3 regions of the Planococcus sp. TJ-201 genome follow, and region 1 is predicted to be linked to each of the others. Evidence: riboswitches for the same ligand, from Rfam matches in the RefSeq annotation. Region 1 holds a riboswitch; each other region holds the start of a gene.
What was found. A riboswitch is a leader RNA that binds a small molecule or an ion and turns the genes downstream of it on or off. The one in region 1 is predicted to bind lysine.
Positions count from the first base shown of each region.

Region 2: linked by a shared signal. The riboswitch ahead of AC4EG4_RS15535 (Na+/H+ antiporter NhaC family protein) and the one ahead of dapA (4-hydroxy-tetrahydrodipicolinate synthase) in region 1 are both predicted to bind lysine.
Region 3: linked by a shared signal. The riboswitch ahead of AC4EG4_RS08175 (aspartate kinase) and the one ahead of dapA (4-hydroxy-tetrahydrodipicolinate synthase) in region 1 are both predicted to bind lysine.

Region 1 is NZ_JBZDOG010000003.1:349,164-354,719, reverse strand. It holds gene AC4EG4_RS10105 (hypothetical protein) at 1-105, opposite strand, end outside; gene AC4EG4_RS10100 (TraB/GumN family protein) at 221-1,387, opposite strand; gene ypfJ (KPN_02809 family neutral zinc metallopeptidase) at 1,521-2,363, opposite strand; gene AC4EG4_RS10090 (SAM-dependent methyltransferase) at 2,421-3,032, opposite strand; lysine riboswitch at 3,139-3,317, shown strand; gene dapA (4-hydroxy-tetrahydrodipicolinate synthase) at 3,446-4,336, shown strand; gene AC4EG4_RS10080 (STAS domain-containing protein) at 4,388-5,227, opposite strand; gene AC4EG4_RS10075 (GGDEF domain-containing protein) at 5,350-5,556, opposite strand, start outside.
Region 2 is NZ_JBZDOG010000006.1:162,481-168,036, forward strand. It holds gene AC4EG4_RS15520 (DUF72 domain-containing protein) at 15-875, shown strand; gene AC4EG4_RS15525 (sulfite exporter TauE/SafE family protein) at 875-1,702, shown strand; gene AC4EG4_RS15530 (bifunctional metallophosphatase/5'-nucleotidase) at 1,715-3,058, shown strand; lysine riboswitch at 3,130-3,311, shown strand; gene AC4EG4_RS15535 (Na+/H+ antiporter NhaC family protein) at 3,421-4,995, shown strand; gene AC4EG4_RS15540 (sodium-dependent transporter) at 5,189-5,556, shown strand, end outside.
Region 3 is NZ_JBZDOG010000002.1:490,767-496,322, reverse strand. It holds gene trxA (thioredoxin) at 298-612, shown strand; gene uvrC (excinuclease ABC subunit UvrC) at 669-2,465, shown strand; lysine riboswitch at 2,503-2,677, shown strand; gene AC4EG4_RS08175 (aspartate kinase) at 2,818-4,044, shown strand; gene AC4EG4_RS08170 (succinate dehydrogenase cytochrome b558 subunit) at 4,437-5,048, shown strand; gene sdhA (succinate dehydrogenase flavoprotein subunit) at 5,094-5,556, shown strand, end outside.

The DNA.
Region 1 (5,556 bases):
AGCAAGTGCTTTCCATGAACGTTTCCAGAGACCAATAAACGCCAGAAAGGCTGCAGCAATGACCAGAAACCAGAGCAATATCCCCATTAGAAATAAGCCCACCACAACACGCCTCCTCGTTGTTATGAATCTTCACTAATCTATACCCTTTTTTCAGAATAAAACATCGTCAACAAACGAAAAACCGGACAGCCGCGTTCGCCATCCGGTTTTCGTTTACTTATAGATTCTGGAAAAACAAACGGATCACATCAATGCCGCCGATGAGGTTACCGGCTGCGGTCCCCAAATTGGTCAAGACAACAACCAGCAGTACGCGCGTGACTTTGTTATCCCAAAATCCTTTGAGGGTAAAAACATCTTTTGATAGGGTCTGAAAGTCTCCGACATTTGGCCGGCGGATATATGCTTGCGCAAGCCCAGAGAACCAGCCAGCTGCCAATAGCGGATGCAAAGCACCAATCGGCCCGCCGACAAAGGCGGTCAAGATGGCCAAGGGATGGCCAAATGCTACTGCTGCACCGATTGCACCGAGACAAGCTGTCCACAAAATCCAGCTGATGGTCTGATCGATGCCAGCTGCCGGGTTGTTCATGAAAGTCACAGCAATCATAGCGACCAATGCCAACGGAATCGCCCAACCAATGATTTTTGGCCATTTTGATTTAGGCGGTACTTTTGATAACTCTTCCAAGTCGTGTTCGTTGTGAACTTCTTTAATGATTCCAGGGATATGCGCAGCACCCAAAACTGCGACAATTTTCTTGCCTGGTGCTTCTTTGATTTTTTGGGCCAAGTATTGATCACGTTCGTCAATAAGCGGTGTTTTCAGTTTTGGGAAAGACTGAGTGAAATCGTTCATGACCGCATTTAAGGTATCCTGTGATTTCATTTTTTCCAAGTCTTCTTCTGAAATCGTTTCTTTACTGAAGATGCTGAAGAATACCGAAGTCAGCAGCTGGGCTTTGCCCATAAAGCCTATATTTCCCCAAATGCGTGAAAATGTCACTTGGATGTTGCGGTCGGCCAACACGAGTTCGGCACCGCTTTCTTTAGCTGAAGCAATTCCTTGGATCATTTCCTGTCCGGGCTTGATGCCAAATTGGTCGGCCAGACGATTTTGGAACGAAGAAATGGCCAAGTTCATCAACAGAAGACTGGATTTTTTGTCTTTGATTACTTTGAAAATATCCGTTTCCTTCCACTTGCTGCCTTGCGTCACCGACTCATAGCGCTGCGCATCCAATTCGATGCACACGGAATCTGGCTGTTCGGCTTCAATGACCACTTTGACTTGTTCTGCACTGACTTTTGAAACGTGGGCTGTACCAATCAAAATCAATTCTTTTTCACCATACGTTATGCGTGTAATATTGTCATCGATCATGTTGTACTTCCTTTATAGAACTGGATTTCTTTTCATACCATATGAAAAGACTGTCTATTCTTTATAATGAATCACAACGGCGAAAATATCAATGCCGCGCTCTTTGAATTCTATTTTCCGGAACAGGCGGTGGTCACAAATCAGTCGCATTGAAAGTGTCTCCTTCTTTCAAGTTGCCGGCTTCGAAGCCTTTGTAAAACCAGCTTTTGCGTTGTTCCGAACTGCCGTGGGTAAAACTTTCCGGTACGACGTAACCGCGCGAACGCTGCTGGATCGTATCGTCTCCGACAGCACTTGCCGCTGTCAACGCTTCTTCCAGGTCGCCTTCTTCCAAATAGCCCATGCCCTGTGCGTGATGCGCCCAGACACCCGATAAATAATCAGCTTGAAGTTCCAGACGAACCTGCACTTTATTGTACTCTTCTTCACTTAACTGATTGTGGAGCGGCTGCACTTCTTCCATGACGCCAAGCAAATTTTGAACATGATGGCCAACTTCATGCGCCACTACATAAGCCATAGCAAAATCACCTGGCGCCTGGAACTGATTCTGAAGTTCATCGTAGAAACTCAAGTCAATATACAGTTTGTAGTCAGCTGGACAATAAAAAGGGCCTACAGATGCACCGGCCGTACCGCATGCAGACTCAACGCTTCCGCTGTAAATCACCAGTGTCGGTTCGATATATTCCATGCCTTCTTCTTCAAATACTTGTGTCCAGACTTGTTCGGTATCTGCCAGGACGACTGATACAAATTCAGCCAGCTCCTCTTCTTCCTCAGTTGCTTCATACGGCTGACTGGAAGGAGTCCCAGAGCCGCTCATTTGGTCGAGAATAACCCCAGGATCACCGCCTAAAAAAGCCACTAGCAGCACAATCAGAATGCCGCCGATGCCGCCTCCCGCAACCATCGCGCCGCCTTTTCCTCTTCGGTCTTCTACATTTCTGCTTCTCGCTCTGCCCTTCCACTTCATACAGGTTCCTCGTTTCACAATTGTTTTACTTTAAGCATACCCATTACCGGGCTGCTTCTAATCCATTTCGGGCAGCCGGTAAATCAAAAAACGTTCACGCAGATCCTTATGAGAACCCGGCAGTGAAATTTCCTCCACCAATTGAAAAGCTGTACTGGTTTCAAGAAAGTCGCTGTAGTCTTGAGAAGCAAAAAATAAGATGATCTCTATCGTTCGCGGATCGGCTTCGGCTGAACGCAAAACTTTATTGATAAAAGGAATGAACAGTTGTACCGAAAATGGATTAAAAAAATAAAACTTATTATCGCGCGCTTCAATCGGGTAGTCTTGCGCCAAGCCGTTATAGAACTGGATACAATCCTCTGACCCTTTATGTTTTTTAAAATATTCCTCCTTATTGTTTAAAGCCTCTTCGTAAAATGCAGGATTCATTTCAATGCCTATGCTTTCCGCTCCGAACAGATGATGAATATAAAAGTTCAGGCGGCCCTTTCCGCAACCTACGTCCACCAGCCGATCTCCGGGCAATAAGGTATAATGCTGAAAGAGTTCATCCAGCAGCTCGTACGAAGTTGGCTCATAGCGGTTGTGGTGCAGTGAATCCGTGAAGCCTTGCTGATTTCCCGCTGTCGCAATGTTCAGCAGGCGTTCATAAGCCTGTTCATTCATCCCAGATCACCCCTTCTTCATAAGATTTTACGTTCTCTATCTTGCAATTGACAAGGGAATTTGTTATAGTACAGCTAATTAAATATTTCTTGCTCCAGTTTTTATGGAGTAGGATAGAGGCGCAAAAACCATCAGTACGCAAAACGAGGACGATGAGATCCATTGACGTTTGCCGAAAGGGGGATTTGCCGAAGTGGCGGAAATCTCATGTTTCTGTTCGCTGGGTCTGCATTTAATAAATGCAGGACTGTCATATAGGAGACTATATGGAGGGCTATCTGATGCACAGAAACGAATGGCAATCATTGTTTCTACTGCAGCAACGGGACCCCTCGTTGCTGCTTTTTTGTTCCCTCCTGACTGGCTCCCCCACCTCTAAGCTTTGAAAAAAATTAGAAAAGGGTGTGTTTTTTATGAATTTTGGCCAAGTAATTACAGCAATGGTGACGCCGTTCGATCAACATGGAGAAGTCGATTTTCCGGCAACACAGAAACTAATAGAGCATTTGATAGCAAACGGTTCAGACGGTCTGGTCGTCGCAGGAACAACAGGTGAATCGCCAACTTTGTCAACAGATGAAAAAGCGGAGTTGTTCCAGTTCACCGTCAATACAGTTGCTGGACGGATTCCGGTCATTGCCGGAACGGGCTCCAACAATACGCGCGCGTCCATTTCATTGACGAGACAAGCGGAAGAAGCAGGGGTTGACGGCATTATGCTGGTCACTCCTTATTACAACAAACCTTCGCAGGAAGGCATGTTCCAGCATTTTGAGGCAATCGCCCGATCGACCAGCCTGCCGGTCATGCTGTATAACATCCCGGGGCGCAGTGTCGTCAATATGTCTCCAGAGACAATTATTCGCCTGTCCAAGATCGACAACATCGTTTCGGTTAAAGAAGCAAGTGGCGACTTGGAAGCAGCTGCAGAAATTATCGAACAAACACCGCCAGATTTTTCTGTTTACAGCGGTGATGACAGCCTAACATTGCCGATGCTGTCTATTGGTGGAACTGGCATCGTATCGGTTGCTGCACACATAATCGGAAACGATATGCAGGACATGATTACCAGTTTTAAAACGGGCGATGTGAAAACAGCAGCCGCCATCCATAGACGCCTGCTGCCAACAATGAAAGCATTGTTCGCCGCACCAAATCCATCCCCAGTCAAAGCAGCACTTAACATAAACGGTGTACAAGCAGGCGGCGTTCGCTTGCCAATGATTCCCCTGACTGAAGAAGAAACTTCAGCATTGCGAAAATCTTTGCCTAATCTTCATTCAGAAGGAGTCACTAACTAAATTCACTATAAAAAACGCTGAGGCCCCTAAGCTTCAGCGTTTTTTCTTCTGTTAACTAATTTTCAACTGGTCCAGGACGCGTTTCAAACTGCCGCCGATTTCCAAATCCTTTAAATCAACACCGATTTCTGTCAGAGTTCTGGCGATTTCAGGTCGGATTCCAGTTAGAACTGAACGTACGCCAACCAACTTTAATGACTGAATAATTTTGATGATTTGCTCAGCAACCATCGAGTCTACCCGTATCACTCCTGAGAGGTCTAGGATCAGCACATTGATTTTTAACTGATTGGCAGACAGCAATGTCTTCTCCAAAATGTAGCGGGCCCGATCGATTTCAATGCTTCCCACTAATGGCAAGATGGCGATTTGGTCGCTGACTGGCACGACGGGTGCCGACAATTCGAGAAATTCTGTTCTGGCCGATTCTAATTTTTGCTGATACGAACTTGTATAGGCCTGTGTATAGGAAAAAGCAGCATAGTCCAGCAAGGAATGGAAGAGCTCCATGATATCAAACAGAACCTGAAATTCCATCTTTTCTCGGATTGCTTCTGTCTTGATGACCATCCCGATATGTTTCCGGTAAAGTGAAGTTTCCGCCAGTGCATTTTCAAGCAGCATATTGTTTTCAAGAAAAAAATTGCCTGTTGTTTCTCCCCACTGTTGAATATTCGCATAGACCTGTGGCATATCACAGCTATTCGTGATTGACTCTCCAATCAAGGCCACAAAATCGACTCGAACTTTATTGACCACATCCAGAAATGCTTGATTTATTTGAAGTTGCTCCCTTGGAACATCCTTGAGTGATTCTTCGTGGATCAATTGGGCAATCAGCTCTTTATCCGCCAATACCCGTTCACCTATCAACTGATTGTTGTTTTTCATTGCGACCTCCAAAAGGCGAAATTATTTTATTCTTTTATTATAGCCGTTGAACAGCAGATTGTAATCGATTTATTGCGTAAAAAAAAACCGCCTCAAAGGCGGATGTTCAACAACGGACTTCATCAATTTCCAACTACGCAATTACGGCCATTCGCTTTGGCTTTATAAAGAAAAGCATCCGCTCGGGACAGCAGACTCTCTACTTTGTCTCCGGGCTCATAGGCTGCGACTCCAATGCTCACCGTAATAGGAACGTGCTGCCAGACAGCTGATGCCAGCTGGGTGCATAAAGCATTGCCTATGGCCAAGCCTTCTTTAATTCCAGTGTC
Region 2 (5,556 bases), on a different contig from region 1:
ATGGAGGCGGGACAATGATTTACGTAGGATTGACGGGTTGGGGAGACCATCCGGATGTCTATAGCCCAGGCTCAAAAAAAACAGAAAAGTTGATTGATTATGGCGCACATTTTCCAATTGTCGAATTGGATTCCTCATTTTATGCAGTCCAGCCTGAACGCAATATCCGCAAGTGGATTTCGGAAACACCAGGAAACTTTCAGTTTGTGGTAAAAGCTTATCAAGGAATGACGGGGCACCTGCGTGGCGAAAATCCATTTGAGTCGCGCGACGAGATGTTTGATGCGTTCTGTAAATCGGTGCGTCCCTTGAAAGAAGAGGGAAAGCTTGCGATGGTGCTGCTGCAGTTTCCACCATGGTTTGATTGTCAAAAGGACAATGTCGACCAAATTCGGGAAATTACCGGGCGACTGACCGAGTTTGACTTGGCAGTAGAGTTTCGCCATCAATCCTGGTACGCCGGCAATATGAGCGACAAAACGGTGGATTTTCTTCGGGACAACAACTTAATCCATTCAGTTTGTGATGAACCGCAGGCGGGGGATGGCTCGATTCCATTGGTTCCCATCTCTTCGAGAAAAGACAAAGTGCTGCTGCGCATTCACGGGCGAAACGTTCATGGCTGGCTGAATCCTGGACACGGACAAAACTGGCGGGAAGTCCGCTATCTTTATGATTACAATAAAGAAGAGCTCGGGGAAATCAGCCGTGCCGTCAAGACGTTGGCTGACACTACTGACAAGGTCTATGTTATCTTTAATAATAATTCAGGTGGCCATGCAGCAGGGGATGCAAAAGAGTTTCAGAAAATGAATGGATTATCATTTGATGGACTTTCACCAAAACAATTGGATTTGTTTGAAGGTGGATTTTAATGGTTTTCTTAGTCATGGCGCTTGTCGGAGTCGTTTCCGGAATCGTTGGCGCTTTGATAGGGCTTGGAGGAGGAGTTATATTGGTGCCGGCCTTGTTGTTTTTGGGCACCAGCTTTGCCTTTTTCCCCGAACTCTCTCCTCAGAAAATAGTTGGCTTGTCCGTCATTATGATGGTTTTTATTGGCCTTTCTTCCACTTTGGCTTATATGAAAGTTCGGACAGTGGATTACAAAAGTGCTCTTATTTTCTTCGCAGGCAGTGCGCCGGGAACCGTGATCGGCGCTTTTGTCAATAAAAGTTTAGACTTGCCTTCATTCAACCTGTATTTTGGCATTCTTCTCGTCTTCCTATCCTTGTTGTTAATGACGCGTGATCATTTGAAAGCTGTCCACTGGTTTGTTGACAACGGACGAAAAACGACGTTCACAGACACACAGGATCGACAATACATCTACGGCTACCCCATTTGGTTTGCCTTGCTGCTGACATTTTTTGTGGGCTTTGCGTCGGGACTTTTTGGCATTGGCGGGGGATCAATTATTGTTCCTGCAATGATTCTTTTATTTTTGTTTCCGCCGCATGTGGCCATTGGCACGTCGATGTTTATGGTTTTTTTGTCGGCACTCATCAACTCAGCAACCCATATTGCTTTAGGGCATGTACCTTGGATTTATACAATCGCGGTTGTGCCAGGTGCATATCTCGGAGCAAAAATTGGAGCCAAATTAAACAAACGCCTCGATTCAGAAATGTTGGTGGTGATTTTGCGCATTGTGCTTCTGGTACTGGGGCTGCGATCAATTTACGAAGGAATATTCAGTTCTTAAAGAGGTGTTTTCATGAATCATACAATCCATATTTATCATACCAACGATTTGCATAGCCATTTTGCGAATTGGCCACGCATCAAGTCTTTTTTAGCCGAGCGCAAAAGGTGGCACGAAGAAGAAGGGGATGTCTGTCTGATTTTAGATATTGGTGACCATGCTGACCGGTCGCATCCTTATACCGAAGGCACTGCCGGCAAAGGAAACGTACTCCTGTTAAATGAAGCCGAATACGATGCAGTCACCATCGGCAATAATGAAGGCATCACGCTGTCAAAAGAAGAGCTGGATGAGTTGTATGTCCAGGCTGACTTTGAAGTGGTGGTGTCGAATTTATTCGATTTGGACGGCAACCGACCGATTTGGGCCAAGCCTTATCATATTATCCAAGCGAAAAATGGAATGCGCATTGGACTGGTAGGAGCAACCGCTGAGTTTACCCCGTTTTATCGGAAGCTTGGGTGGCAAATTACGGATGCAAAACAATCAATCATTCAAGCAGTGGAGGAAATAAAAGATGAGACAGACTTGATCGTCTGCCTATCGCATCTGGGCATCAAGGAAGATGAGCTTTTAGTGGATCTATGTCCGCAAATCAATATTGTTTTGGGTGCGCATACCCACCACACATTCCATGATGGAAAATGGCAAGGGGATACGCTATTGGGAGCTGCCGGGAAATTCGGGTTTTATATTGGCCATATTACAGTGGAGCAAGCCTTTGCAAAATCCTCTGCCCGGTTAATCGAAACTTCCCGCCTACAGGAAACAGAAGCAGGATTTGATGAGTTTTTGATTGAAGAAGGAAAAAAACAAATGGGTGAGCTGGTGTTCCACAGTCCCCAATTTTTAAAAGCCGAATGGTTTAAGGACTCAAAACTGGGGAATCTGTTTGGTCATGCACTGCTGGAATTTGCTGGAGCTGATTGCGCTCTGTTCAATGCCGGAATCTTCATGGAAGATATGTCTGAAGGCGACTTGACACGCTATGACTTTCATAAAATGCTTCCTCACCCAATCAATCCATGCATGGTCGAGCTAAGCGGTGCAGAGTTAAAAGAAATTTACTTGCAGTCCTTAAACTCGGATTGGCCGCAGCTGGAATTGAAAGGCATGGGATTCCGCGGCGTCGTGTTTGGCAAGATGCTGCATTTGAATATGGAGCTCATCGATCACCGGTTTTACGTGAATGGACAATTAGCGGTGCACGACCAAACGTATCGCTTAGTGACACTGGATATGTTGACGTTTGGCTACTTCTTCCCAAGTCTGAAACGAGCTCCTAAAACATACTTTATGCCCGATTTTTTACGGGATGTTTTCAGCCAGTATTTCCACACCAAAGCGTTGAAGTAGAAGGAATGTTCAGAGTTTACGGGCAGTTGATTTTGTAAAGAGTTTGGGCTATGCTATTAAGGAAATAAATAATGGTGGGTAGAGGCTGCAAGACTGATCAGTAGGATGCGCGAGTTTGACTGCGTTGAACGCATCTGAAAGGAAGTTTTGCCGAAATCCATTTCCTGTAGTCACGGGAAATGGATTGGGGTCATTCTGAAAAAGAATGTCACTGTCATTCAAGCGAAAGTTTGAGTGGAGAGCTACAGGGTTGTTTGACGTTTTAACGCACAGACGAATTGTAGAAGGCTGACTTATCCAACTGGAGAGGTCGGCCTTTTTTTTTCTCATTTTCACCCATCAAAAAATAAGGAGGAGTTTTTATGGAGAACACGATTTTCTCGATTTTGCCGCCGATTATCGCAATTGTCATGGTGCTGTTAACGCGCCGTGTGTTGTTGTCATTGGGCACCGGTATTGTCGCAGCAGCTGTTATTCTGACATGGTTCGCACCAATCGAAGCCTTGCAGGAGCTTGTGGCATCATTTACAATTATTTTTTGGGATGGCGGCTTTAATGCCTACAACGTCTTTATCATTCTTTTTCTTTTATTGCTGGGCGTTATTACAGCATTCGTCAGCCTGTCAGGGGGCAGCCATGCTTTCGCTGAATGGGCTTCAACGCGCATCAAGTCAAGACGGGGTGCTAAAGTTCTGACAGTGGCCCTGGGAATAGTCATCTTCATCGATGATTATTTCAATGCTTTGACAGTTGGGCAAGTAGCACGCCCAATCACAGACCGCTACAAAGTTTCACGTGCTAAACTTGCTTACTTTATTGATTCGACAGCTGCGCCTGTTTGTGTGGTATCGCCTGTATCAAGTTGGGGTGCTGCCATTATCGGGATCATCGCCACGATCCTGGCTGGCCAGACTTTTGTTGAGTATTCTGCATTGGAAGCTTTCTTATGGATGGCGCCAATGAACTTTTATGTGGTTGCATCACTGGCCATCGTCTTTTTTGTCGCTGTTCGCGACGTCGACTTTGGTGAAATGAAAAAACACGAAGTGTTGGCAATTTCGAAAGGACAGCTTTTCGATCCGGATAAAACAATTCCAGGTGAAATGAAAGAAGAGTTTCCTTCACATTCACATGGACGTGTTCGAGACTTGCTGCTTCCAATCTTGCTGTTGATTGTCGGTACGGTAGGTGCGATGATTTGGACCGGTTTCCAAAATGCCGGACAAGTCTTCGATATCTGGTTGATTTTTGAAAACACCGATGTACCGGCTTCACTGCTTGTAGGTGGTGTTTTAGGTGCACTGACCTCCATTGTTCTTTACGCACTTCAAATCAATAAAAACAAAACAGCCAATGCTGGATGGATTGGCAAAGGCATATGGGCAGGCATCAAATCCATGATGGGTGCTGTAATGATTTTGATTTTTGCTTGGTCGCTGACTTCTTTGATCGGATCATTGGAAACAGGAGCTTACTTGGCAAATGTTGTTTCTGAAGGCAATGTACCAACAGCCGTTTTGCCAGTTCTCTTGTTTGTATTAGCGGGCATTATGGCATTTTCTACCGGGACATCGTGGGGGTCGTTTGGTATCCTGTTGCCGATTGCAGGCACCATTATGATCGAAGCGGATCCATCCTTGCTGCTGCCTGCTTTATCAGCTGTATTGGCAGGAGCAGTATTCGGAGATCATTGTTCACCGATTTCCGATACGACGATTTTGTCTTCCACAGGAGCTGGGAGCAATCATATGGATCATGTCTTAACGCAAATTCCATATGCGTTGACAGCAGCCGGAATTGCTGCGATAGGGTATATTGTCATAGGGTTTACCGGTTCATTGTGGATCTCCCTAGGCGTCGTCCTAGCGGTTCTTGCTATACTTTTCATTGTCTGGTCACAACGTACAACTATTATTGAAAAACAACAAAATGCATAATAGAAAGTGGGCAGAGAAGCTAATTCTCTGCCTATTTACTTTTGCGGCAATAGTTTTTTTGAAATATATTGCGATTTCATCTTTACTTTGTGAGACCCTCTCGGTATACTATTTTTAGATTAATTAATAATCTGAAAACAAACAAAATTCCTATTTTTATGTAAATAAAATGGGATACAAAGGGGGAAGAGAAATGGAACGTTCGCAATGGGGTACACGTGCCGGTTTTATTATGGCAGCTGTCGGCTCTGCGGTAGGTTTGGGTAACATTTGGCGTTTTCCATATGTTGCGTATGAAAATGGTGGAGGTGCATTCTTCATACCATACCTGTTCGCATTATTAACTGCAGGAATTCCAATCTTAATACTGGAATTTACGATTGGGCATAAATATCGCGGCTCTGCACCGTTATCGTTCTTTAGAATGGGCGGCAAAAAATTAGAATGGCTTGGATGGTGGGCCGTATTCGTGTCCTTCATCATATCTGTGTACTATGCCGTTATCATCGCCTGGGCAATGCGCTATACTATATTTTCTTTCAACCAGGCATGGGGCACAGA
Region 3 (5,556 bases), on a different contig from region 1:
CTATTTGGCAGATTGCTGAAGTTTACAATTGGAACAGGTGAAGAAAAATGTTGTATTTTTCTTCACCTGTTTTTGATTTGTGGTTTTACGCATGCTTGCCTAATCCTGTATTTGCTTGTATTTTGTCATGGCCTCGTCCTGTATGGGTCCCAAAACGCCGAAATGCAAAGCGGAATAAATCTCGTTTAAACCTGCTAGTTGACGGGTATTGGAAGAGTAGGCAAAAAAATAGCTAGTGTTTTTCACGCGTGCTATACTCTGTATATAGTTTGGTTTAACCACAAGGAGGAATTATTCATGACAATCGTACACGGAACAGATCAGAATTTTTCACAAGAAGTATCAGAAGGACTCGTATTAGTAGATTTTTGGGCAACTTGGTGCGGACCATGTAAAATGATCGCTCCAGTCCTTGAAGAATTGGATGCTGAAATGAGCGACAAAGTTAAAATCGTAAAAGTTGATGTGGACCAAAACCAGGAAACAGCTGGAAATTACGGCATCATGTCCATCCCGACTTTGTTACTATTAAAAGACGGAGAGACTGTCGATAAAGTAGTAGGATTCAGACCAAAAGAAGCATTAGCTGAAATGGTTGAAAAACACGCATAATTAATTCTTAACCGGGTCCAGTGATGGCGCCCGGTTTTTTAATAGGGTGAGATAAAATGGCTAACGAATTGATTCAGCATAAATTGGCAATACTGCCTGATCAACCAGGTTGTTATTTGATGAAAGACCGCCAAAATACCGTCATTTATGTCGGGAAGGCAAAAGTTCTCAAAAACCGTGTACGCTCGTATTTTACCGGCAGCCACGATACCAAAACACAGCGCTTGGTTAATGAAATCGAGGATTTTGAGTACATCGTTACATCTTCTGACAAAGAAGCATTAATTCTTGAATTGAATTTGATCAAAAAATACGATCCCAAATACAATATCATGCTTAAAGATGATAAAAGCTACCCGTACCTTAAAATCACAGGGGAGCGCCATCCCAAGCTGATCACTACCCGTCAGGTTAAAAAGGACAAAGGGAAGTATTTTGGTCCTTATCCAAATGCCTATGCAGCAGCTGAAACAAAAAAACTGCTGGACCGTCTGTATCCCTTGCGGAAATGCCACACCATGCCGGACCGGGTTTGCCTGTATTACCATTTAGGGCAATGTCTGGCACCGTGTGTCAAGCCGATTGAGAAAGAGACTTACCAGGAATTGATCGATGGCATCAGCAAGTTTTTAAATGGCGGATTCCGTGAAGTCAAACACGAATTGGTGACAAAAATGTCGGAAGCTGCAGAAAATCTGGAATTTGAGCGGGCAAAAGAATACCGCGACCAAATCTCCATGATCGAAACCGTTATGGAAAAGCAGAAAATGGCAATGAACGATTTTACCAATCGCGATGTTTTTGGCTACGCTGTCGACAAAGGGTGGATGTGCGTTCAAGTCTTTTTTGTGCGCCAAGGCAAGTTGATTGAGCGCGACGTCTCGCTATTTCCGTTATACCGGGATCCTGAAGAAGAGTTTTTGACGTATCTCGGACAGTTTTATGAAAAGCCCAATCACGTCAAACCCAACGAAATCCTGCTTCCGGAAGCAGACGATCCAGAGATGCTGAAAGAATGGCTCGGAGTTCGGGTTCTCGTGCCTCAGCGTGGGAAGAAAAAAGATTTGGTGGCGCTGGCGAAGAAAAATGCTGAAATTGCCATCAAAGAAAAGTTCCAGCTGCTGGAGCGCCAAGAAGAACGAACAATTGGCGCCTGCCAGGAACTTGGCGATGCGATGAACATCCAGACGCCGCTGCGCATTGAGGCATTTGATAATTCACATATTCAGGGAGCAGATGCCGTGTCTGCGATGATTACGTTTATTGACGGCAAGCCTTCCAAAAAAGATTACCGCAAGTATAAAACGCGTTCTGGGTCAAAACCCGATGATTATGCGGCCATGCGAGAAGTTATTCGCCGCCGCTATTCGCGTGTATTGAAAGATGGATTGCCGCTGCCGGACCTTATCGTTATTGACGGAGGAAAAGGACAGATGTCATCGGCGCGGGAGATTTTAGAAGATGAACTTGGGCTATCCATTCCAATTGCCGGCCTTGCGAAAGATGACAAGCACCAAACTTCGCAATTATTGTATGGCAATCCGGTTGAAGTCGTGCCGCTCAAGCGGACAAGTGAAGCATTTTATCTGATGCAGCGCATTCAGGATGAAGTTCACCGATTTGTCATCACGTTCCACCGTCAATTGCGCGGCAAAAATTCGATTCAGTCGGCACTTGATGGACTTGAAGGGGTCGGGCCGAAGCGCAAACAGCAGCTGCTGAAGCATTTCGGCTCGGTTAAAAAGATCAAAGAAGCTTCTGTAGAAGAAATCAAACAGGCGGGCATGCCGGAAGCATTGGCGTTGTCCATCGAACAGCATTTTGCAGAGGATACGTTGCCAAGTGAGTCATAACGTGCTATCGTAAGAGAATATTTAGATCACTTGGAAAAGTGATGATAGAGGCGCGAACGTCAATAGTAAGCATTCGGAGATTTGCAGAATCTGAGATGGATGCTGAAAGGGGCGGTCGCCGAAGTGTGCGTGTTGCTGCTAAAACGCATGCTGGTTCTGCACTTAAGAGGTGCAGAGCTGTCAGAGTCAATCTCTGGAGGGCTATCTCACATGGACGTTTTTCGTGCATGATAAAAGAGGTAGTTTGCCGCGGTTGCGGTAAGCTGCCTCTTTTTGTGTCTGGTGGTGCTGCTTTAATGGCCTTACTGCCAGCCATTTTGAGGGCCACATATTAAATGTGGGAGTGAATAGAATGGAAACGATCGTTATGAAATTTGGAGGGACGTCCGTTGCGACTCCAGAAAAAATCATTGGAGTGGCTGAACGGGTCATCCGCGAAAAAGAAAAAGGCAAGCGTGTCGTGATTGTCGTTTCAGCAATGGGCAAAACAACTGATACTTTGCTTGGTCTGGCCGGAGAAATTTCTTCTGAGCCGCCTAAACGTGAAATGGATATGCTGCTCGCTACCGGTGAGCAAGTAACCATTTCCTTGTTGGCAATGGCTTTTAAAAAGTTAGGCCATGAAGCGCTGTCCTTTACCGGCTGGCAGGCAGGGATCGAAACCGAATCTGTGCCGCGCAATGCCCGAATTGAACATATTCATACAGAACGGCTTGAGCGCGTGTTGGAGAGCGGCTATTTTTGTGTGGTCGCCGGTTTTCAAGGAGTCGATAAAATTGGCAACATCACGACACTTGGTCGCGGAGGATCGGACACAACGGCAGTAGCACTGGCAGCAGCATTAAAGGCAGAGAAATGCGAAATTTATACCGACGTCGATGGAGTCTATACATCGGATCCGCGTTTTGTAACAGGCGCGCGCAAATTGGAACAAATTTCGTATGATGAAATGCTGGAGCTTGCCAATCTTGGAGCGGGTGTCCTGCACCCAAGGGCAGTTGAGTTTGCAAAAAACAATCACGTACCATTATCCGTCAGAGCAAGTTATTCCGATGAGCCTGGCACAATTATACAAGAGGTGATTACAGTGGAGAAAAACTTAATCGTCAGAGGCGTTGCATTTGAACCAGGTATTGCGCGTGTAACTGTGACTTATAAAAAACCGTTTAACGGATCGCTGGCTAATATTTTCACGAAACTGGCAGAAAATCAAATTGATGTGGATATCATCGTTCAAAGCATCAGCGATGAATTTCCACCATCTGTTTCTTTCTCCATTAGCCAGGAAAGCTTGGATGAAACACAGCGCGTCCTGACTGAAGCCCAAGAAGAAATTGGCTTTTTATCCGTAACCATTGAAGTGGGCTTGTCGAAAGTATCGATTGTCGGCTCTGGAATGGTTTCAAATCCAGGGGTTGCTGCACGGATGTTTGATATCTTGAGAAGAAAAGAAATCCCTGTAAAAATGGTCAGTACGTCCGAAATCAAAATTTCAGTGGTTGTGCCGGAAGTGGATATGAAAAAATCTGCGAATGCGTTGCACGAGGCATATGAATTGTCTGAGGTAGAAGTGAAATAAGTCAGAGGCGATTGCTCTTGAAATAACTGTTCGTGAAAATATTCACAAAACGTTCAAATTCTCAATGGCAATATTGCAATAATACCGACAGCAGTAGAATTGGCCAGAATAGAGTGAAAAAGCGATTCTCAATTAGAGAATCGCTTTTTTGTGCAATTCGATTAAAACGGTTACATTTCTCCGTGTTTTGTTGCGAAGAGACCATCTAATAGGCTTAAAATGCTTGGTAACTATCTGTTTGAATGAGTTTCGTTGCCTTGACGCTCCCAAAGGGGGGGAGTACAATAAATATGTCATATTATTGTATCATGATGGTGTGCGGCTTCAGGTGCTTTCGTAATATACTGTCTGCTCTGGACGCTGCCAATCAATGTTTTGAGGGGGGTAAAATTTTGAATAACAATCGTGAATTTTTAATGCGCAGGCTGCACTCATTGTTGGGGATCATTCCTATCGGTTTATTCTTAACGCAGCACTTAATCATCAACCATTTTGCTACGCAAGGGGTAGAGTCATTCAATACAGCCTCTCACTTTATGGCTAATCTTCCATTCGTTATTTTCTTGGAGATCTTTGTCATCTACTTGCCGCTTATGTATCACGCGTTTTACGGGCTATACATAGCGTTTACTTCGAAGAACAATCCTGGACACTACAGCTATTTGCGCAACATGCTATTTGTTGCACAGCGCTATACAGGGGTCTTCCTGGTAGTCTTCATCGCTTGGCACGTATTTGAAACAAGATTCCAGGTTGCAATCGGTGCAGATGAAGCCGATTTCAACATGATGGCAAACATTTTAGACAATCCATTTATGCTGGCATTCTACATCGTGGGTGTATTGGCCGCAGTTTTCCACTTTGCGAACGGAATTTGGTCATTCCTTGTAACATGGGGAATCACACAATCCCAAGCAGCACAGCGTAATGCAACTTATTTCACGCTTCTAGTATTTGTTGTACTATCGATTATTGGTATGAGAGCATTGTTTGCATTCGTTTAAGAATGATTCAATCATTGGTGAACTAAAAGAGGAGTGAATACTAACATGGCGAAGGGCAAAATTTCTATCGTCGGTGGTGGCCTTGCTGGCTTGATGGCCGCAATTAAAGTTGCAGAGGCAGGTTCTCCCGTCGATTTATTTTCAATCGTGCCCGTTAAACGATCCCACTCAGTTTGTGCACAAGGCGGGATTAACGGAGCAGTAAATACAAAAGGTGAAGGGGATTCCCCGGATATTCACTTTGACGATACTGTCTACGGAGGCGATTTCCTGGCAAACCAGCGTCCCGTAAAAGCAATGGCGGATGCAGCACCGGGAATTATCCGCATGTTCGATCGCATGGGTGTTATGTTTAACCGTACGCCGGAAGGCCTATTGGATTTCCGTCGCTTTGGCGGAACCATGTACCACAGAACAGCGTTTGCGGGTGCCACAACTGGCCAGCAATTGCTTTACGCTTTGGATGAGCAGGTTCGCCGCTATGAAGTAAGCGGACTGGTCACGAAAT